One region of the Streptomyces changchenzhani genome, then DNA from elsewhere that is predicted to be linked to it. Evidence: riboswitches for the same ligand, from Rfam matches in the RefSeq annotation. Region 1 holds a riboswitch; each other region holds the start of a gene.
What was found. A riboswitch is a leader RNA that binds a small molecule or an ion and turns the genes downstream of it on or off. The one in region 1 is predicted to bind cyclic di-AMP.
Positions count from the first base shown of each region.

Region 2: another riboswitch for cyclic di-AMP. It lies ahead of ABCR94_RS34910 (LysM peptidoglycan-binding domain-containing protein); the one in region 1 lies ahead of ABCR94_RS25220 (C40 family peptidase).
Region 3: another riboswitch for cyclic di-AMP. It lies ahead of ABCR94_RS28670 (M23 family metallopeptidase); the one in region 1 lies ahead of ABCR94_RS25220 (C40 family peptidase).

Region 1 is NZ_JBDHNH010000008.1:240,140-247,258, reverse strand. Features, by position in the region: gene ABCR94_RS25225 (TnsA-like heteromeric transposase endonuclease subunit) at 1-237, opposite strand, end outside; gene ABCR94_RS25220 (C40 family peptidase) at 503-1,714, opposite strand; cyclic di-AMP (ydaO/yuaA leader) riboswitch at 1,714-1,876, opposite strand; gene pcrA (DNA helicase PcrA) at 2,149-4,650, shown strand; gene ABCR94_RS25210 (M23 family metallopeptidase) at 4,742-6,355, opposite strand; gene ABCR94_RS25205 (esterase/lipase family protein) at 6,633-7,119, opposite strand, start outside.
Region 2 is NZ_JBDHNH010000016.1:44,236-51,354, reverse strand. Features, by position in the region: gene ABCR94_RS34930 (Ppx/GppA phosphatase family protein) at 1-482, opposite strand, end outside; gene ABCR94_RS34925 (DUF501 domain-containing protein) at 479-1,015, opposite strand; gene ABCR94_RS34920 (FtsB family cell division protein) at 1,064-1,546, opposite strand; gene eno (phosphopyruvate hydratase) at 1,685-2,968, opposite strand; gene ABCR94_RS34910 (LysM peptidoglycan-binding domain-containing protein) at 3,209-3,898, opposite strand; cyclic di-AMP (ydaO/yuaA leader) riboswitch at 3,902-4,072, opposite strand; gene ABCR94_RS34905 (transglycosylase family protein) at 4,335-5,258, opposite strand; gene ABCR94_RS34900 (cytochrome P450 family protein) at 5,371-6,708, opposite strand; gene ABCR94_RS34895 (nucleoside triphosphate pyrophosphohydrolase) at 6,794-7,119, opposite strand, start outside.
Region 3 is NZ_JBDHNH010000010.1:40,380-47,498, reverse strand. Features, by position in the region: gene ABCR94_RS28695 (aspartate aminotransferase family protein) at 1-1,345, shown strand, start outside; gene ABCR94_RS28690 (helix-turn-helix domain-containing protein) at 1,417-2,028, shown strand; gene ABCR94_RS28685 (DUF6126 family protein) at 2,030-2,242, shown strand; gene ABCR94_RS28680 (tyrosine-protein phosphatase) at 2,281-3,093, opposite strand; gene ABCR94_RS28675 (hypothetical protein) at 3,212-3,409, shown strand; cyclic di-AMP (ydaO/yuaA leader) riboswitch at 3,695-3,871, shown strand; gene ABCR94_RS28670 (M23 family metallopeptidase) at 3,875-4,831, shown strand; gene ABCR94_RS28665 (SGNH/GDSL hydrolase family protein) at 5,040-5,831, shown strand; gene ABCR94_RS28660 (carbohydrate kinase family protein) at 5,899-6,780, opposite strand; gene ABCR94_RS28655 (SIMPL domain-containing protein) at 6,967-7,119, shown strand, end outside.

The DNA.
Region 1 (7,119 bases):
CCCCACCACGTCCCGGGCGAAGTCCGCCAGCAAGATTCGCGCGAGCTCCAGGCGGCTCTCGTAGGCGACCAAGCGATCACCCGTCGCGGAGTGATACCAGCCCGAGTAGTGCCGACGCCCCTTGTACCAGCGGAATTCCCTCACTGGCAGTCCGGCTGCTACCTCCGTCACCACGAGCCGGTCCAACGTCGTCTCTGCGAACCCTCCGTCCGCCTGCCGGTACCGCACCTCGATCATGTCGGCACCCGAAACCGCCGTACGGCCCAAACGATCTGCCACCGCCACCCCTGCTGTACGCAACCAAGTGACCACCGATCGTGATCCAGGGTGAGACTGCCCAGCCACTGCGGCGTACCATGCGAGAGCGGGCCCTGAAGTCGCCTCCAGGGCCCTAAGGTCACTCGCCGGAGCGATTCTCAATAGCGTGTCGGAAACGACAAGTTGACGACAGAACGTTGAGAATCCGACAGATCTATTGAGTCCCTACAGTGCGCGGTGTGTACTACGCCGGGCGCACGCTGCCGTAGATCGGCATGTAGTAGATCGACTCCTCGCGGACGTACGCGCCGGGCTTGGGCGCGTGGATCATCTTGCCGTCGCCGATGTAGATGCCGACATGGCTGATGTCGTCGTAGAAGAAGACCAGGTCACCCGGCTTCAGGTCGTCGGTCGCGATCCGTGTGCCGACCTCCACCTGGTCCCAGGTGGTCCGCGGCAGATCAACGCCCGCGGCCTTCCACGCGCCCTGGGTCAGCCCGGAGCAGTCGTACGAACTCGGGCCCGCGGCGCCCCAGACGTACGGCTTGCCGATCTGGGCGCGGGCGAAGGCCAGCACCTTCTCGGCCTTGGCCGCGTACGCGCCACCGGACTCGCTGCCGCCGCCCGTACCCGTGCCCGGGGCGGTGCCTGAGCCCGTCCCGGTGCCCGTACCCGTGCCGCTGCCCGCGCCGTCCTCCTGCGGGGCCGCTTCCTCCTGGCGCTTGCGCTCGGCGTCGGCTCTGTCCTTCGCCTCTGCCTTGGCCTTCGCCTCGGCCTTGCGGGTGGCCTCGGCCTCCCGCTCCTTCTCCAGCGCCGCGAGCCGGGCCTTCTCCTCGGCGGTGAGATCCGACAGCATCTCGCGCGCCTTGGCGAGCTTCTTCTGGACGTCCTGCTTGGAGGCCTTGAGCGCGGCCTGCGACTCGGTGAGCTTCTCCAGGCTGCGGGTCGCCTCGGCGCGCTCCTTGGAGGCTTCTTCCTGCTTCTGTTCGTAGTCGGTGATGTACGACTTCTGACGTTCCGTCATGCGGTCCATCAGCTGGTTCTGGTCGAAGTACTGCTGCGGGCTGTCCGCGAGCAGCAGCGCCGCGGTCGGGGTGACCGTGCCCGACCGGTACTGCGCGGCGGCGTAGTTGCCGAGCTTGCGCCGCGATTCGTTGAGCTTCTCGGTGCGCTTGGCGACGTCGTCGAGCAGTCCGTCCACCGATTTGCGCTGGCCCTCGGTGGCTTCCTTCGCCTTGTTGTAGCTCTGGGTGGAGGTTCCGGCCTGCCGGTAGAGGTCGTCGACCTTCTTCTGCACTTCCTCGACGGTCGGATTGGGGCTCGGCTCATTCGGCGCGGCCTGGGCGCTCTGCCCCAGCAGGCTGATGGAGGCTATGGCGGCCGTCGTCATACCGACGGCGGGTGCGGTGGTACGTAGCCGGGTGCGCGATTTGCGATGCGATGCCAAGGTCGGCATTTTCCTTCCGTGGACCGCCTACCGGGTTAGCTGTCGGGTTCGGGCGGAACGGAAGGCTGCCCTACGGTCCGTGGGGAACTCGGACCGATTCACCCCAGTGGTGCGTGTGGGTCCCCGGTTCCGAACTGCCTTGCGGCAGTACGAATTCGGCGTGGGCGACTCGGTCCGGCGCCGATCGCCGGTGGAGGTACAAGCCGCCCGACGCAGCACGCTAGCCAATGCGTGTGACCGCTGGGAAGCCCGATGTTCGATATGCCCGATACGTTTTCGTTACCTTGATGTAGAGGTGGCGTGAGAGGGGTGGAGATGTGGCGGAGGTCACGGACGAATGCGGTTGGCGAAGCGGTCGGCGCGGCCCGGTACGGCCGTCGCCGACGGGATTCGCGGGCATTCCGGGGCGGGGTGTCAGTGGGCCCGCCTAAACTTGGTGAACGATGAGCAGCCTCTTTGACGACAGCTTCCTGGCCGACCTCCAGCCGACGGCGGAGGCGACTCCGCCGCCCCCCGAGGGGCACGCCGCGGAGGAGGTCCCGCACGACCTCTTCGAGGGTGCCTTCGCGGCGCCCCCGGCGCCCAGGGACGCGTACTACCGTGGCGGCGCACCGCGCCCCGTGACGGATGTTGCCGCGCTGCTCGACGGGCTGAACGAGGAGCAGCGCGCCGCTGTCGTGCACGCCGGTTCGCCGCTGCTCATCGTGGCGGGGGCCGGCTCGGGCAAGACCCGGGTGCTGACCCACCGGATCGCGTATCTGCTGGCCAATCGGGGTGTGCACCCCGGCCAGATCCTCGCGATCACCTTCACCAACAAGGCCGCGGGCGAGATGAAGGAGCGCGTCGAGGAGCTCGTCGGCCCGCGCGCGGGCGCGATGTGGGTCTCGACCTTCCACAGCGCGTGCGTCCGTATCCTGCGCCGCGAGTCGAAGAAGCTCGGCTTCACGTCTTCGTTCTCGATCTACGACGCTGCGGACTCGAAGCGCCTGATGGCGCTCGTCTGCCGCGATCTGGATCTCGACCCGAAGAAGTTCCCGCCTAAGGCCTTCAGTGCCAAAGTCTCGAATCTGAAGAACGAGCTGATCGACGAGGAGACCTTCGCCGGTCAGGCCGCCGACGGCTTCGAGAAGATGCTGGCCGAGGCGTACGCGATGTACCAGGCGCGGCTGCGCGAGGCCAACGCGCTGGACTTCGACGACATCATCATGACCACGGTGCACCTGCTCCAGGCGTTCCCGGACGTCGCCGAGCACTACCGGCTGCGCTTCCGGCACGTCATGGTCGATGAGTACCAGGACACCAACCACGCGCAGTACACCCTCGTGCGCGAGCTGGTCGGTCCGTCCGGTGAGGACAAGGCCCCGGCCGAGCTGTGCGTCGTCGGTGACGCCGACCAGTCGATCTACGCCTTCCGCGGGGCCACCATTCGTAACATCCTCCAGTTTGAGGAGGATTACCCCAACGCGAAGACGATCATGCTGGAGCAGAACTACCGCTCCACGCAGACGATCCTCACCGCCGCCAACGCCGTCATCGAGCGAAACGAGAACCGCCGCCCGAAGAATCTGTGGACGGACGCCGGAGCGGGCGCCCTGATCACCGGCTATGTCGCGGACACCGAGCACGACGAGGCGCAGTTCATCGCCGAGGAGATCGACCGCCTGACCGACGCGGGCGACGCAAAGGCCAGCGACATCGCGATCTTCTACCGTACGAACGCGCAGTCCCGTGTCTTCGAAGAGATCTTCATCAGGGTCGGCCTGCCCTACAAGGTCGTCGGCGGAGTCCGCTTCTACGAGCGCAAGGAGGTCCGGGACGTCCTGGCGTATCTGCGCGTCCTGTCGAACCCCGAGGACACCGTTCCGCTGCGCCGCATTCTGAACGTACCGAAGCGGGGCATCGGCGACCGCGCCGAGGCGATGATCGACGCGCTGTCACTGCGCGAGAAGATCAGCTTCCCGCAGGCGCTCCAGCGCGTCGACGAGGCGTACGGCATGGCGGCCCGCTCGACGAATGCCGTGAAGCGGTTCAACACGCTGATGGAGGAGCTGCGCACGGTCGTCGAGGCGGGCGCAGGGCCCGCCACGGTGCTTGAGGCCGTCTTCGAGCGCACGGGTTACCTCGCCGAGCTGCAGGCCTCGACGGACCCGCAGGACGAGACGCGCATCGAGAACCTTCAGGAACTGGCCGCGGTGGCCCTGGAGTTCGAGCAGGAGCGGGCCGACGGCGAGAATCCGGGGACGCTCGCGGAGTTCCTGGAGAAGGTGGCGCTCGTCGCCGACTCCGACCAGATCCCGGACGAAGACGAGGACGGTTCCGGCGTCATCACGCTGATGACGCTGCACACGGCCAAGGGCCTTGAGTTCCCTGTGGTGTTCGTGACGGGTATGGAGGACGGGGTCTTCCCGCACATGCGCGCGCTCGGACAGACCAAGGAGCTGGAGGAGGAGCGGCGGCTGGCGTACGTGGGGATCACTCGCGCGCGTGAGCGGCTCTATCTGACGCGGTCGACGATGCGCAGCGCGTGGGGACAGCCCTCGTACAACCCGCCGTCGCGGTTCCTGGAGGAGATCCCGGAGGAGCACCTGACGTGGAAGCGGACGGGGGCGCAGATTCCGGCGGGCCCGGTCTCGGGCATCGGCTCCTCGCGGTCGTCGTCCTCCTCGCTCACGTCGACGTTCTCCTCCTCGTCCTCGTCCACGCGGGGCGGGGGCGCCGGTGGTGGTGGCGGGCGTTCCGGTCCTTCGGGCTTCGCCACGCGACGGTCCTCGGACAAGCCGGTGATCGCGCTGACGGTCGGGGACCGGGTCACGCACGACCAGTTCGGCCTTGGGACGGTCGTGACGGTGACGGGGACGGGATCGGACGCCCAGGCGACGATCGACTTCGGCGACGAGCGGCCGAAGAAGCTGCTGCTGCGGTACGCGCCGGTTCAGAAGCTTTAGCGGACGCCGGGGGCGGGCGTCCGGGGCGGGCGCCGACGGGGGGCTGGGCCGCGGCCTGTTCGCCTTGCGCTCGGGGCTTACGGTGCCGGGCTCAGGTCGGGTCGATGTTGTGGCTGCGGAGCCACGACAGCGGGTCGATCGCCGCGCCGCCGCCGGGACGTACCTCGAAGTGCAGGTGCGGCCCGGTGGAGTTGCCCGAGTTGCCGGAGTACGCGATGGTGTCGCCGGCCTGGACCGAGCCGGACCGGAGCTTGTTGCTGCTGAGGTGGCAGTACCAGGTCTCGGTGCCGTCGGCGGCGGTCACAATGGCCATGTTTCCGTAGGCGCTGTTGTACTGCGTACGGACGGTGCCGTCGGTCGCGGCCATCACCGGCGTGCCGTACGAGACGGGAAAGTCGATGCCGGAGTGCTGCGACATCCAGTTGACGCCGGCCTGGCCGTAGTACGCACTGAGTCCGTGCTGCGCCACCGGCAGGACGAACTTGGGGCGCTCGGCCTCCTTGCGGGCGGCCTCCTGGGCCCGGCGCTTCTTGTCGGCGATCTGGCGGGCCTTGAGGTCGATGCGCTCCTGCGTGCGGCTGGCACGGTCGGCGAAGTCGTCGGCGTCCGCGCTGAGGTTGGCGAGCTGGGTGTCCAGCTTGTTGTTGACGGTGACCGGCTTCACCGAGCCGGCGTCGGGGGCGGCGACCGTGGTGGTCCCGTCCTTCGGCTCCGCGGAGCTGCCGACTCCGCCGACCGAGGCCGCAGCGATGCCGGCGACCCCCATCACGCAGGCGGAGGGGACGGCGACGGTGAGGAGCGCGGAGCGCTTGGCGGGGGTGCGGCGACGGCCCCGGCTCGCGGAGCGGCGGGCGGCGCGGGGGCCGTCGGCGGCGGCGGTTGCTGCGACGGGCTCGCGATCCGGGTCCGGAGCGGTGTAGGGGGCGTCGTCGGCGGAGTCGGTGTCGTCGCTGGCGGTGCTGCGGGTGCTGGCGTCGTTCCCGGCGTCGGTGTCGTACTGCCCGTAGTCCGGCGAGACTTCGTACCGTTCATGCGGTTCGTGCGGGTTGTATGCCTCGTACGGGGTGGGTGCTTCGTGCGCCTCGGACGTTGCGAACGCCTGCGGGGCCTCGGTCAGGTCGGCGACCGAGAACTGGGCCGTGGCGTAGAGGACTTCCTCAGGCGCGGCGACGGGGTGGGCCCCGGTGTGGCCGCCGGTGTTCCAGGCGGTGGCGTCGTATGCGCCGGTGTCGTACGCGCCGGTGTTGTACCCCGGTGCCGTGCTCCACTGCCCGGTGGTGTCGGCGGCCTGGGCGAACTGCGGGGCCGCGTACTGGCCGGTCTGTCCCGAGTCGAACTGTCCCGGGATGAACTGGCCCGTGTCGAGCTGCCCTGTGCCGAACTGCCCTACCTGGTTCCAGGCGTTGGTGTCCCACTGGCCGGTGGTCTGTGCGGGGATATCCGCCGCTGTCTGGTATCCGGCGGCAGGCCATGAGGTGGTGTCGTACTGCTGCTGATGATGGTGCTGTTGTTGCTGCGCGCCGTAGGCGTCGTACCCCACCGTCTGGTGGGCACCCGTGGTGTCCCACTGGGAGGAGTCGTACTGGCCGCTGTGGTCCACCCCGTATGGGCTTGCCGACCCCGGGAGTGTGCCGAAAAGTGGATCGGTGTCGAAACTGCCGGTGGAGTAGCCGTCGTACCCGGCGTGGGCGTGCTGGTCGTCCACCAACTTCTCTCTCGCCTCGACAACAGGACCTGAGGTCTGGGGTCCCTGGAGAAACTTGAGCCCCTGGGAATACGGGAGCCCCAAAGGCAAACAGTGGCGCGACTGTACCCGGCGGTATGCGGCGACGACAATCTTCGGCAGGTTCCCGGCGCTCCGGAAACGGGCATTCGGCCGCCTTTTGGTGGACGACGGGCGCAGCCTTGGCCTTACGTTCGACGAGTGTTCGATCTGGGCGCGGTTGGGCGAGGGGGTGGGGCGGCCAGGTCAGGGGTGGGGATCAGGCCACCGATGCTGCCCCGGGCGCCCCGGCCGCGGCATCCTGAGCCTGGAGCGCCTGTCGGATCCCGGCGGCGACGGCCGGATGGACGGGCAGAGCCAGATGGCCGATTCCAGTCACTCGTATGTTCTGGGCAATCAGATCCTCGTGGGTGACGCACGCCGTTTCGACGGGGAGCATCAGCTGATCGAGATCGCTCCAGAAACTTACGAACTTGGTACGGCAGTCCGGCGCGGGCTCACGCAGTTCCTCGATCACGTCGGAGCCCGGACGCATCTGTCGCACGATGGGGTGAGCGCTCATGGGCGGGGCTACGCGGGTGCCGGAGTGCGGAGTGCCGAGAGTGACCAGTGTGCGTACGTGCGTGTCGCCGCCGAGGCGCTGCACGTAGTAGCGGGCGATCAGGCCACCGAGGCTGTGGCCGACGATGTCGACCCGGGCGTGACCCGTGCGCTCGCAGATCTCCTCGATGTGGCGCCCGAGCAGC
Region 2 (7,119 bases), on a different contig from region 1:
ACCGAGCGGGCGGCCCGCACCCGGTCGTCGCCGACGACGAACTCCGTGGAGCCGCCGCCGATGTCCACCACGAGGTACGGCTTGGGCAGGTCGGCGCGGCCCGTGAGCTCCTTGGTGGCTCCGGTGAAGGAGAGCTCGGCCTCCTGGTCGCCGGTGATCACCTCGGGCTCGACGCCCAGGATGTCGAGGACGCCGCGGACGAAGTCGTCACGGTTCTCGGCGTCGCGCGATGCGGAGGTCGCGACGAAGCGGACCTTCTCGGCGCCGTGCGCCTTGATGGCCCGCGCGTACTCCCGGCAGGCGGCGAAGGTGCGCTCCAGCGCCTCGGGGGCGAGGCGTCCGGTGCGGTCGACGTCCTGGCCGAGGCGCACGATCTGCATCCGGCGGTCGATGTCGACCAGCTCGCCGGTGGCCGGGTCGGCGTCCGCGATCAGCAGGCGGATGGAGTTCGTACCGCAGTCGATCGCCGCGACGCGGGTCATGCCTGCGCCTTGTCGGTGCAGGGCGTCACGCACGGGCCCTTGGCCCACCAGTCGGCGGGCAGCTTCGCGATGGCCTCGTCGCCGAGCGGGTTCACGCCGGGTCCGGCGGCCAGCGAGTGGCCGACCAGGACGTGCAGGCACTTCACCCGGTCCGGCATGCCGCCCGCGCTCGGGAAGCCCTCCAGGACCTCGATGAGGTCGCGGCGCCCGATGTAGTCCTCGTGGGCCGCGCGGTAGGCGGCGGCCAGCTCGGGGTCCTCGGCGAGCCGGGCCGTCATGTCCTTCATGAGGCCGTCGGCCTCCAGCGTGCCGATCGCGGACGCGGCGCGCGGGCACGTCAGGTAATACAGAGTCGGGAACGGCGTGCCGTCCTCAAGCCGCGGGGCCGTCTCGACCACGTCGGGCAGGCCGCACGGGCAGCGGTGCGCGATGGCACGCAGGCCCCGCGGCGGGCGGCCGAGCTGGAGCTTGAACGCGGCGATGTCCGCCTCGGTGGGCTCGGTGCGCGGGGTGGTCGGGGGTGCGGCTTCCATGCGGCTTTCGTGCCTTCGTGTTCGTGGTTCGCGTGCGTGGTGGTGGTGTTACGGCTGCTGGTCCGGGCGGTCGGCCTCGTCCACGCCGTCCCAGAAGTTGTCGTACCAGGGGCGGTCGGCCGCGCCGTCGTCGGTGCGGCGCTTGTCGCGCGCGTCGGGGTCGAAGACGGTGTAGCCCGTCTCCCCCGGCTTCACCAGGTGCAGGTGCTCCCGGGCGAGACGCTCGACGTACGCGTCGTCCTGAAGGCGGGCCTTCTCGTCGCGCAGTTCCTCGACCCGGCCGCCGGCCTCGCGCATCCGCTGCTGCTCCTGGGCAATCTCGCCGCGCTGCGACACGTACTGCCGCATCGGATAGGCGAGCGCCACGATCAGTGAACAGAGCACAAGCACAAGCAGCGCGGCCCGGCCGGTGAGCCGGGAGCGCCGGGCCTGGCGGCGGTTCTGGGAGCGGTAGACGCGGGCGGCGGTCTGCTCACCGAGCAGCTTGAGCCTGGTCGCGGTGGAGAACCGGTCCCGGTTCTTCCCAGCCATGGCCTCGTCTCCCCTTTACGCAGGCGTACGCACGCCCACGCACGGACGTCCCCGGACACGGTACGGGACCGAGTGCGGGGACGTACGTACGACAGGGCGGTCGGCCCCGGATACTGCCTACTGCCTGCTCTCTACTGCCTACGCGGTGCGGAAGCGCGGGAACGCGCTGCGGCCTGCGTAGACCGCGGCGTCGTCGAGGATCTCCTCGATGCGCAGCAGCTGGTTGTACTTGGCGACACGGTCCGAACGGGCCGGGGCTCCGGTCTTGATCTGGCCGCAGTTCACCGCGACCGCGAGGTCGGCGATGGTGACGTCCTCGGTCTCGCCGGAGCGGTGGCTCATCATGCACTTGAAGCCGCTGCGCTGGGCCAGCTCGACGGCGTCCAGCGTCTCGGTGAGCGAGCCGATCTGGTTGACCTTGACGAGGAGCGCGTTGGCCGAGCCCTCGTCGATGCCGCGCGCGATGCGCTCCGGGTTGGTGACGAAGAGGTCGTCGCCGACGATCTGGACCTTGGAGCCCAGCTTGTCGGTGAGGACCTTCCAGCCCGCCCAGTCGTCCTCGTACAGCGGGTCCTCGATGGAGACCATCGGGTACGCGGCGACGAGCTCCTCGTAGTACTCGGTCATCTCGGCGGCCGAGCGGGACTTGCCCTCGAACTCGTACTTGCCGTCCTTGTAGAACTCGGAGGCGGCGACGTCGAGCGCGAGCGCGATCTGCTCGCCGGGGATGTAACCGGCCTGCGTGATGGCCTCAAGGATGAGGTCGAGCGCGGCGCGGTTGGACTCCAGGTTCGGGGCGAAGCCGCCCTCGTCGCCGAGGCCGGTGGACAGACCCTTGGTCTTCAGCACCTTCTTGAGGGTGTGGTAGACCTCGGCGCCCCAGCGCAGCGCCTCCGAGAAGGACTCCGCGCCGATCGGCGCGATCATGAACTCCTGAATGTCCACGTTGGAGTCAGCGTGCGACCCACCGTTGAGGATGTTCATCATCGGGACGGGCAGCAGGTGCGCGTTCGGACCGCCGAGGTAGCGGAAGAGCGGCAGGTCGGACGCCTCGGAAGCGGCGTGCGCGACGGCGAGCGAGACACCGAGGATGGCGTTCGCGCCGAGCGAGCCCTTGTTCTCGGTGGCGTCCAGGTCGAACATGGCCTGGTCGATCAGGCGCTGCTCGGTGGCGTCGTAGCCGACGAGCTCCGGGCCGATCTGCTCGATGACGGCGAGGACTGCCTTCTCGACGCCCTTGCCGTGGTACCGGTTCGGGTCACCGTCGCGAAGTTCGATGGCCTCGAACGCACCGGTGGAAGCACCGGAAGGAACAGCAGCACGACCGGTGCTGCCGTCGTCGAGGCCGACCTCGACCTCGACCGTGGGATTGCCTCGGGAGTCCAGGATTTCCCGGGCTACGACGACGTCGATGGACGGCACGAGAGCATCTCCTTATGGGGTGTGACGCTAGGGGTGCAGGGTCACTTTGGCCTTGCGACAAGAGCCTAACCGGCCCGGGGGCATCGGCCAGCCGATCGCCCGTTCCCTGGGACAAGAACGCGCACTTGTCAGGGCAAATAATGACGAAACCCCGGCCCGGCGCGTACGGGGGAGAACGCGCCGGGCCGGGGTGGTTCTGTGGGGCGAGCCTCTCAGCCGCTCAGCTGCTCAGCTTCGAGCTCACTTGAGGTGCAGCTGCTGGCCCGGGTAGATGACATCGGCGTCGGTGACGATGTCCTTGTTCAGCTCGAAGACCTTGGCCCAGCCGCCCTTGACCTTCTCGGCCTTGGCGATCTTGCCGAGGGTGTCGCCGGACTTGACCTTGTACTCGCCGTCGCCCTTCTTGATCGGGGCGGCGGCCTTGGTCTCGGCCTTCGGCGCGGTGCGGACCTCGCTGCGCGAGGCGGGCTGCTCGGCCTGGCGCGGGGCGGCCTGCTCCTGCTGCGGCTCGGCCTGCTTCTGCGAGCCGGAGGTGTCGACGTTCGGGTCCACACCGTCGTTGGTGAGGCCACCGGCGCCGGCGCAGGCCCAGGCGCCCGGGCCCTGGATGTCGAGAAGACGCTCGGCAGCGGCGATCTGCTGGCTCTTGGAGGCCTGGGCGGCGCTCGCGGCGTACTGCGTACCGCCCGCGGCGGCCCAGCTGGACGGCGAGAACTGCAGGCCGCCCGAGTAACCGTTGCCGGTGTCGATGGACCAGTTGCCGCCGGACTCGCACTGGGCGACGGCGTCCCACGTCTCGACGGAGGCCGCCGAGGCAGAGGTCGCACCCAGCAGCGGGGCGGCGATGACAGCGCCGCTGACGCCGGCGAGCGCGGCAACGCGGGTGGCCTTGGACGGGCGACGGTGCTTGGCCTTGCTGGAAAACAGCATGTGACATCTCCTCACCGACGCCTACGAGGTGAGCTGTCGGGTTCGGGCCAAGTGAGTGCCCGGCTGCACGTACTGGTGCGCAGCTTTACCCCTAGCCGGTTCCGGTTCGTCTCTCGACGGCCGGGCCCGGCGCTTACCTGGGTCCCCCGCTCCTGCCTACGGCGCTTTACGCGTCGGTTCCCCCCGACCGACGGCAGGATTCGGCGTGACGGTCGACGGGGCCCGCGGTGGCGAGCGGTCCGACCGTAAACACACGACTCCCTGATGTCCAAAGGCGAACATCAGGGAGATACCGCCCTTACCTGCTTCTACGGCAAGGGCATCCGTGCAGGTCAGAGGTGACGCGAGGAGGGCTCCTCGGTGGAACACACCAGTTGGGGCAAAGAGACCCTTGTCTCACCAGCTCCAAACTGGGACATTCAACCGCGAACTACCCCTACTTCGCGGTCAGATCGAGGCTCTGGCCAGGGCGGATGAGGTCCGCGTCGGAGCCGACAACGTTCTCGTTCGCCTCGTAGATCGCCGACCAGCCGCCGGACACGTCGTGCGTGTCGGCGATGGTCCAGAGGCTGTCACCGGACTGGACGACGTACTCGCCGTCCGCGTCACGTACCGATCCGTCACCTCGTGAGGCATGACGGCCTGATTCGCGAGATTCATCCGTATTTCCGGTGGACGCTTCGGCGCTCTTGCCGGGCTCGGCGGCCTTGCCGCCGCGGTGCTTGCCCTGGGTAGCGCCCTCGTCGGCGGTGGGCGTCGCGGACTTCTCCGCGGGCGTACGAGGGGTCTGGGAGGGCGTCTCGGACGCGGGGGGCTCGGTCGGGTCGGCAGGCTTGGCGGAGTCGTCCGCCTCCGGCTTCGCCGATCCTTCCGCCGATCCTTCCGCCGATCCCTCTGTTCCCTCGGACTCGTCGGCCTTGGTCGAGTCGGGCGCCTCGGACGGCGTCGGCGCGGTGGTCGCCCCGTCGCCCGGCGCGGCGTTGTCGCCCTTCGCCAGGCCCGAGATCACCGAGCAGCTGGGCCAGGCCTGCGGACCCTGGTCGGCGAACACCTTCTCCGCGACCTGGATCTGCTGCGAGCGGCTGGCGAGGTCGGCGCGCGGCGCGTACGCCGTACCGCCGAAGTCCTTCCAGGTGTCCTGCGAGAACTGGAGCCCGCCGTAGTACCCGTTGCCGAGGTCGGCGCTCCACATGCCGCCGCTCTCGCATTCGGCGACCCGGTCCCAGGTGGCCGCCTCGGCCGCGCCTGCGCTGGTGGCGCCGAGCAGTGGGATGGCGATGGCGGAGCCGGCGACTCCCACCGCTACAACGAGGGCCGGAGCCTGACGCGGGCGGCGATGCCGGCCGTTCGCGGAGAGCATGCAGTTGCCTTTCGAGTGACGGCTGAGATGACGGTGAACGTAGCCGTACTCGAACGTTTGTTACAAGTCGATGCAGCAGAGATCACGTGAAGGTCTCAACATTGACGTTCCGTCACTCCCGTTTCATCCCGAACTCGACCGGAAGCGTGCGCAGTCCGCGCATGATGAGTCCCCCACGCCACCGCAAATCATCATGATCCACCGCAAGCTGTAGGTCAGGAAGGCGCCGCAGCAGCGTCGCGAGAGCCGTCTGCCCCTCCAGCCGCGCGAGCGGCGCGCCGAGGCAGTAGTGGATGCCGTGCCCGTACCCGAGGTGCTGGTTGTCGGTCCGTGAGAGGTCCAGCGTGTCCGGGTCGCTGAACCGCTCCGGGTCGCGGTCGGCGGCTGCGAGCACGACCAGTACGGGGTCGCCCGCGGCGATGTCCTCGCCGCCCAGCGTCAGCGCCTCGGTGGCGTACCGCCAGGTCGCGAGCTCCACCGGGCCGTCGTAGCGCAGGAGTTCCTCGACGCCGGTGGCAAGGAGCTCCGTATCGCCCTCGGCCAGGGCGCGCTGGAGCCGCTCGCGCTGAACGGGATTGCGCAGCAGCGCGTATACACCGTTGCCAATGAGGTTGACCGTCGTCTCGAAGCCCGCGAAGAGGAGGATGAAGGCCATCGCCGCGACCTCGTTCTCCGTCAGATGCTCACCGTGGTCACTCGCCCGGATCAGACCCGAGATCAGGTCGTCGCCCGGTTCTTCCCTTTTACGGTGGATCAGTTCGGCCAGGTAGTTACGCATCTTCTTCACCGACCGTGCGACGCCGCCGCGCGGGCCGCCACCGTGCCGGATCATCATCCCGGCCCAGTCGCGGAAGTCGTCCTGGTCCTCGCGCGGCACACCGAGCAGGTCGCAGATCGCATAGATGGGGAGCGGGAAGGCGAAGTCGTGGATGAGGTCGGCCTCACCCTTCTCCACGAAGGCGTCGATGAGCTGGTCCGTCAGCTCCTGCACGCGCGGCGCGAACGCGGCCACCGTGCGCGGTGTGAACGCCTTCGCCACCAGCCGCCGCAGCCGGGTGTGGTCCGGCGGGTCGATGTTCAGCAGATGCGTCATCAGGTCGGCCTTGCGCTCTCCGGGGATGCCGGTCTTCCCCTTGGAGTGCGCGGACCCGGTGTGGTTGGCCGGGTTCTTGGAGAGCCGCTGGTCGGCGAGCGCGTGGCGCGCGTCGGCGTACCGCGTCACCAGCCAGGCCTCGACCCCGCTGGGCAGCGTCGTGCGGTGCACGGGGGCGTGCTCGCGCAGCCAGGCGTAGGCGGGGTACGGGTCGGTGGCGAACTCCCAGGTGAAGAGTTCGGGCGCGGACGCGGGGAGGTTCTGCTGGTGCGGCACGCCGTCGACCGTATCGGGCGCGCGACGCAGGTCCGACCCGGGCGCCACTCGGGCCCCGCGGCTGCCCGAACTGGGCGCCATACGGACCCTGCGCGGGCCCGACCCGGGCGCCACCCGGACCCCGCGCCGCCCCGGCCCCGCGTGGGACCGGGGGCGGGTCGAGTCCCTACTCGGCCGCGCGGATCGCGTCCCAGTACGTGCGGGCCGCGGCGCGCAGGGCGGCTTCCGGGTCGGTGCCGGCTGCCTCTGCTCGTACCGCCATGGCCAGCAGCTCGTATCCGATGCCCTCGCCCTTCGGGAGCGCGATGTCCAGGCCCGCCTGGCGTACTCGTGAGGACAGCTTCGCCGCCAGGGCCAGGCCCGGCTGGCCGAGGGGGACGCCGTCGGTGATCGAGTCGCGCTGCTTCTCCTCCGCCTTCGTGCGGAACCAGTGCTCCTTCACGTCCTCGGGGGTCTCGGCGGTCTCGTCGCCGAAGACATGCGGGTGGCGGT
Region 3 (7,119 bases), on a different contig from region 1:
CGGCGCCGAACGGTACGAGCTGCACGCACGGCACCTGAACCACCAACTGCCGCGCATGCTGCACACCATCGGCTTCGACAAGGTCTACGAGCGGGCCGAGGGCGCGTACTTCTGGGACGCGGACGGCAACGACTACCTCGACATGCTCGCGGGCTTCGGCGTGATGGGACTCGGCCGGCACCACCCGGTCGTACGCAAGGCGCTGCACGACGTGCTCGACGCCTCGCTCGCCGACCTGACGCGCTTCGACTGCCAGCCGCTGCCCGGACTGCTCGCCGAGAAGCTGCTCACGCACAGCCCGCATCTGGACCGGGTGTTCTTCGGCAACAGCGGCACCGAGGCCGTCGAGACCGCGCTGAAGTTCGCCCGGTACGCCACGGGGAAACCCAGGATCCTCTACTGCACGCACGCCTTCCACGGCCTGACGACCGGCTCGCTGTCGGTCAACGGCGAGGCGGGCTTCCGCGACGGCTTCGCGCCCCTGCTGCCCGACACCGCCATCGAGCTCGGCGACCTCGCGGCCCTGGAGCGGGAGCTGAAGCGCGGCGACGTCGCGGGCTTCGTCGTCGAGCCGATCCAGGGCAAGGGCGTGCACGCGTCCCCGCCCGGGTTCCTGCTCGCCGCCCAGCAGCTGCTCCGCCGGCACAAGGCGCTGCTGATCGCCGACGAGGTCCAGACGGGCCTGGGCAGGACGGGTGACTTCTACGCGTACCAGAATGAGGAGGGCGTCGAGCCGGACCTGCTGTGCGTCGCCAAGGCACTCTCCGGCGGTTATGTGCCGGTGGGGGCCACGCTGGGCAAGGACTGGATCTTCAAGAAGGTCTACTCGTCGATGGACCGGGTGCTCGTCCACTCGGCCAGCTTCGGCTCCAACGCCCAGGCGATGGCGGCGGGGCTCGCCGTTCTGTCGGTGATGGAGGACGAGGAGACCGTCGCGAACGCCCGGCGCGTCGGTGATCTGCTGCGGGAGCGGCTGGCCGCACTGATCGACCGCTACGAGCTGCTGCACGACGTACGCGGCCGGGGCCTGATGATCGGCATCGAGTTCGGCCGGCCGACCTCGCTGAAGCTGCGCAGCCGCTGGACGATGCTGCAAGCGGCCCGCAAGGGGCTTTTCGCGCAGATGGTCGTCGTACCCCTGCTCCAGAAGCACCGCATTCTGACCCAGGTCTCCGGCGACCACCTCGAAGTCATCAAGCTCATTCCGCCGTTGACCGTGGGGGAGAAGGAGGTCGACCGGTTCGTCGACGCCTTCACCGCGGTCATGGACGACGCGCACAGCGGCGGCGGCCTGATGTGGGACTTCGGCAGGACACTGGTGAAACAGGCGGTCGCCAACCGGTAGCCGGGGACGGGAAGCCCGCGCTTTTGCCTCAGGGGTAAGAAATTTGCCTCTGAGGCAATGGGTCTGGCTCAATGGACAGCATGACCCCCCGCCTCGAAGACGAGGCGCCCGACGGGCTGCCGTCGGTCGCCCCGCGACTGCGCGACCTGCGCCGGCACAGTGGCCTCACCCTGGAGGCCGCCGCCCGGCGCGCCGGGCTCTCGCCCGCGCACCTGTCCCGCCTGGAGACCGGACACCGCCAGCCGTCGCTGCCGATGCTGCTCACCCTGGCCCGTATTTACGGTACGACGGTCTCCGCGCTGCTCGGCGAGAGTGCGCCCGACCGCGACGCGGTGCTGCGGGCCGGCGAGGCGCAGGCCACGGAGGCCGGCGGGTGGACGTACCACCGGGCGGGCGGCTCCGGGCGCGCCATGCAGGCGCTGCGGGTGCATGTCCCGCACGGCGCACAGGGCGACCTGGTGCGCGTACACCCGGGTGAGGAGTGGCTGTATGTCCTGTCGGGGCAGCTGCGGCTGGCCCTCGGCGAGAGCGTGCATCTGCTGGCTGCCGGGGACAGCGCGCACTTCGACTCGCTGACCCCGCACCGCATCGCCGCCACCCACGCGGACGGGGTCGATCTTCTGTTCGTCCATACGCTGCTGCAGAGCGCCGCCGCCGGGCTCTGCCTACCTCAGGAGATCTGACATGCCGGACGAAACGATCGATGAGAAGGCCATCGACGAGAAGGCCGACGACGAGCAGGCCGGCGAAGAGGCGGGTGTGAGGCCCGCCAAGCGCGGCATCGTCGAGGACAAGTTCCCCAGGGGGCTGATGATCCGGCTCTTCGTGTACGTGGTCGCCGGTCACCTCTTCGCGGCCTTCGTCTATCTGCTCTTCACGCTCGGCGCCGAGCGCTGACCGAGTCGAGCGCCGACCGAAGCGGAGCAGCGAAGCGCTCAGCCCGCGTCGAGCAGCCGCAGCCGCAGCCGCTCGCGCGTCTCGGGGGAGACGCTCAGGCCCTCCGCGAGGTAACGCTCGGTGCCGCCCCAGACCTCCTCGATGGTCTCGAAGGCGGCGTCGAGGTACTCGGCGCGGGCCTCGAAGAGCGGGCTGAGCAGCTCCATGACCTCGGGGGACATCCCGACGGGGGAGTTGTCGCTGCGGCTGACCTTGTAGCGGCGGTGCAGGTCGTTCGACTTGAGGTAGTCGGCCACGATGGCCTCGCGCTCGACACCGACCGCCAGCAGCGACACCGCTATCGAGAGCCCCGCGCGGTCCTTGCCGGCCGCGCAGTGCATCAGGGCCGGGACGCTGTCCTCGGCCAGTGCGTGCAGCACCCGGCTGTGCTCGCCGGTGCGCTCCTTGATGATCTCGCGGTACGTGTCGGACATCCGGCCCGCGGCCTTGCCGTCCGCGAGGATCTCGCGCAGCTCGTCGAGGTCGCCGTCGCGGACCATCTTCCAGAACACGGCGCCGTCGGCCGGGTCGGTCAGTGGCAGGTTCACATTGCGTACGCCCGCCAGCTCGACGTCCGGGCCCTCCAGCTTCTGGTCCGCCTCATTGCGGAAGTCGAAGATCGTGTGGAGGCCGAGTGAGTCGAGGAACACCGCGTCGGCGGCGGTGGCGTGCGCCAGGTGCCCGCTGCGGAAGAGCACACCGTGCCGCACCCGCCGGCCGTCCACGGTCGGCAGGCCACCCACATCACGGAAGTTGCGCACTCCGGCAAGGTCGGGCTCTGTCGACGGGACCTGCGGCAGCTGCTGCGTCACGGTGGCTCCTGAAGTGTCTGCCGTCGGCGTTGCTCGCCGATCTGGGCACCATTCGACGATACGACATGAGTACTTGAGGCAATCGTCGTCTCGGCCGTGCCCGCCCGGGGAAGTGGTGGTGACGGCACTGGTCGGCCGCGACCAGACCCACCTGGAACGGTCCGGCGTCCGGCAGCGGACCCTGGTCGTCGACTGCGCCGGAGTGCGGATCACCGACTTCGGGATCGCGCCGGACGAGCGTGACGCGCTGGTGGAGGAAGGGCGCCGGGCGGCAGGCGAATTCGTACAACGGTGGCGCGCTTCGGGAGGTGTCTAGTACTTCGGGCGAATCGGTCTATTTGTGGGTAACACCCCTTGTGAGTAAGGGGGATTGCGGGCCTGCTGGTGAGCAGGATCATATTCGTGACGGTGTGTGGCGAAGCCGTGAAGCCGAATACCAGGTCGTGGGCGGGGCGTGGAGATCCGTAGTCCACGGAGTGTGACGACAATTCCCCGTGGGACCGCCGCAGGGCGATGACCAGCCATGGCCGATTGTCCCGATCGGCTTGTTCGGGGGCGCCTCGTCGGCTTACGGTCACCGTCAATCCGGGTGGATCGCCGAATCCTGCCACCGCCCGGAAACCCCACAACACTCACGTGTGGCAGGAGCGGGGGACCCAGGTAGTACGCCGGTATCCGGAATTCCGGACCGGCTCGGGGTTAAGTCGCGCATTCGCGTGGCCGGGCATCTCCAGTCCGAACCCGACAGCTCACCTCGTAGGCGCCGGAGAGGAAATTCGCCATGCCCGCAAAGGGTAAGCACCGCCGCCCGAGGTCCAACTCGATCACCCGTGGATTCGTCGCCGCGGGAACGGGCGGAGCCGCACTCGCGCTTCCGTTCATCGCTGCCACCGGTGCCAACGCGGCGGAGAACGCCGCACCGGCAACCGCCCCCGCCGTGGCTCCCGAGAAGGCCGCGCCCGCCGCTGCCGCCTCGCAGATCTCGCAGCAGAAGCAGCAGCCGAAGAAGACCGGTAGCAAGACGTACGCCGTGGTCTCCGGCGACTACCTGTCGAAGATCGCCGAGACGCAGAACGTGCGCGGCGGCTGGCAGAAGCTCTACGAGGACAACCGGTCGACCGTCGGCGACAACCCCGGGCTGATCATGCCGGGCATGAAGCTCAGCATCGGCGCGAAGGCGGCAGGCGCCGCCCCGTCGTCCGCGGCCCAGTCGTCGGCCAAGGCCGCCGCACCCGCAGCGCAGCCGAAGTCGCCCTCCTCGCAGTCCTCCTCCTCCGCGAGCCAGCCCGAGAAGTCCGAGTCGGCGGGCACCGCCTCCACGGCGGCGTCCTCCTCCGGCTTCACCGCGCCGGTCTCCGCGGGCGTCACCACCCCCTACCGCGCCTCCGGCGGCAGCTGGTCCAGCGGCTACCACACGGGCGTCGACTTCTCCGCGTCCAGCGGCACCTCGGTCAAGGCCGTCGGCGCAGGCACCGTCGTCTCCGCGGGCTGGAGCGGCTCGTACGGCAACGAGGTCGTCATCAAGCACAACGACGGCCGCTACTCGCAGTACGCCCACCTGTCCTCGCTGTCCGTCTCGTCCGGCCAGAGCGTCACCGGCGGCACGCAGATCGGTCTCTCCGGCAGCACCGGCAACTCCACAGGACCGCACCTGCACTTCGAGATCAGGACCGGCCCGAGCTACGGTTCCGACATAGACCCGCTGGGCTACCTGCGCGGCCACGGCGTCTCCGTCTGACGCACGTCCCCTCTTCGGGCACCGGGCATCGCCTTCCTTACGCCCCCTTCCGCGCCGCACGCCGGCCCGGAAGGGGGCGTACGTGTTGACCGGGGTCGATCAGGCGTATTCCGGGGTTGACCCAAACTTGACCGGTGTCCTTTCTCACCGGCGTCAACCCCTCCCTACGGTGGCGTAGGTCACTTGGTCCAGTGGAGGATTGGCCGACGTGGGAGACGATGCGAGATCATTCAGGGCAGGGACCGTAGGGTCGTACGCGGCGATCGGGGACAGCTTCACGGAGGGGGTCGGAGACCCCGGACCCGGCGGTGCGTACATCGGCTGGGCGGACCGGCTGGCCGTTCTCCTCGACGATCGTGTCCCCGAGCACACATTCCGCTATGCCAACCTCGCCGTGCGCGGCCGGCTCCTCGATCAGATCGTGGCCGAGCAGGTTCCGCGGGCGATGGAGCTGGCGCCCGACCTGGTGAGTTTCTGCGCGGGCGGCAATGACATCCTCCGGCCCGGGAGCGATCCCGACGACGTGGCCCAGCGCTACGAGCGGGCCGTCGCCGACCTCACCGGCAGGGTCGGCACCGTCCTGGTGACGACCGGCTTCGACACCCGGCACATGCCGGTGCTGCGCCATCTGCGGGGCAAGATCGCGACGTTCACGGCGCATGTACGGTCCATCGCCGACACATACGACTGCCCGGTGCTCGACCTGTGGTCGCTCAAGTCCGTCCAGGACATGCACGCCTGGGACACCGACCGGCTGCACCTGTCCCCGGAAGGCCACACCCGGGTCGCCCTGCGCGCCGGCCAGGTGCTCGGCCTCGACGTACCGGCCGACCCGGACCAGGAGTGGCCGCCGCAGGTGCCGCGCGGCGCGATGGGCGCTCGCCGGGACGACATCCAGTGGGCGCGCGAGCACCTGGTGCCGTGGATCGGCCGACGGTTGCGCGGCGAGTCCTCGGGGGACCACGCCGCGGCGAAGCGGCCCGATCTGCTTCCGCTGTGAACTCCGACCTGACGACCTGACGACCTGACGCCCTGACCCGCTCTCCCGAGCCCGAGCCCGAGCCGGGTCAGGTCCTGGCGGGCAGCAGACCGCTCGGCGTGATCGGGTCGGTGTTGCCCTCGGTCGTACAGGCGTGGGCGCCCGCCAGCGCGCCGAGGCGGGCACACTCGTCGGGGTCGTGCCCGGCCAGCCGCCCGTACAGGAAACCGCAGACGTACGCGTCCCCCGCGCCGTTGGAGTCCACCACGGGACCGGGCACCGGCGTGGCCGGGACCGGCCGCGGGGTGCGGCTGCCGCCCCGCGTCATCAGGTACGAGCCGCCCGCGCCCGCCGTGGCGACCACCGTCTCGGCGCGGCCCTCGCGCAGGATCTCGCGCATCACGTCGGCGATACGCTCACCCGCGCCCGCCGCGCTGAGGAAGACCAGGTCGGAGCGGAGCGCGAACTCCCGGTGGTGGTCGCTGAGTCCGTCCCAGTCGTGCAGATCGGTCGAGACGGGTACGCCGAGCTCCTCGATGTCGTCCAGGAGGTGGCGGGAGAAATCCATGATGGACAGATGCACATGCCGGGCCCGCCGCAGGTGCGGCAGGTAGAAGGAGCGCGGCATCCGCAGATCACCCGGGTCGCGGGCGTCGTAGAACGACATGCGGCGGCCCGTCGAGGCGTCGACCACGTTCACCGCGCGGCGGGTGCCCGCCGGTGAGATCAGCGGCTCGAAGTCGACGTCACCCTTGGTGAGCCGCTCACGGACCTGCTCACCGATCCTGTCGTCACCGATGAAGTCGATGAACTTCACGCCGAGTCCCAGGGCACGACAGCCCACGGCGACATTGCCGCCGGTGTGCCCCGGCCACTCGCGGATGGGCGGCACCCCGAGGGAATCGGCGAGCGGCACCGGCAGCGAGTCGACGCGCACCACCGTGTCCACGCCGCTGCCGCCGACGACCAGGACGTCGTACCGCGCGGGGCCCGTCTGCTCCTCGTGCTGGGGCTGTTGGTGCGACAAGGCATCCCCTTTCGTGTCCCCCCGAACCTCAGTATGGCCGTAAGGAGATGGGGCAGGGCGGGAGTGGCGTCACTCGTCCGGCGGTGGTCGGTGCTGGGATGGCCCTTCGACTCCGGAAGGAACACCCCCATGCCCGTACGTACGTCATCGGCCCCGACCGCGCCGCCCGCCGGCTCGAACGTGATCAGGTCGTTCGCGGCGGCCGTGCTGGCCGGCGGGCTGCTGGCCACCGGCGCGGCGCCTGCCACCGCCGCGGCCGCCGCACCGCTCTCCGCCCCCGCG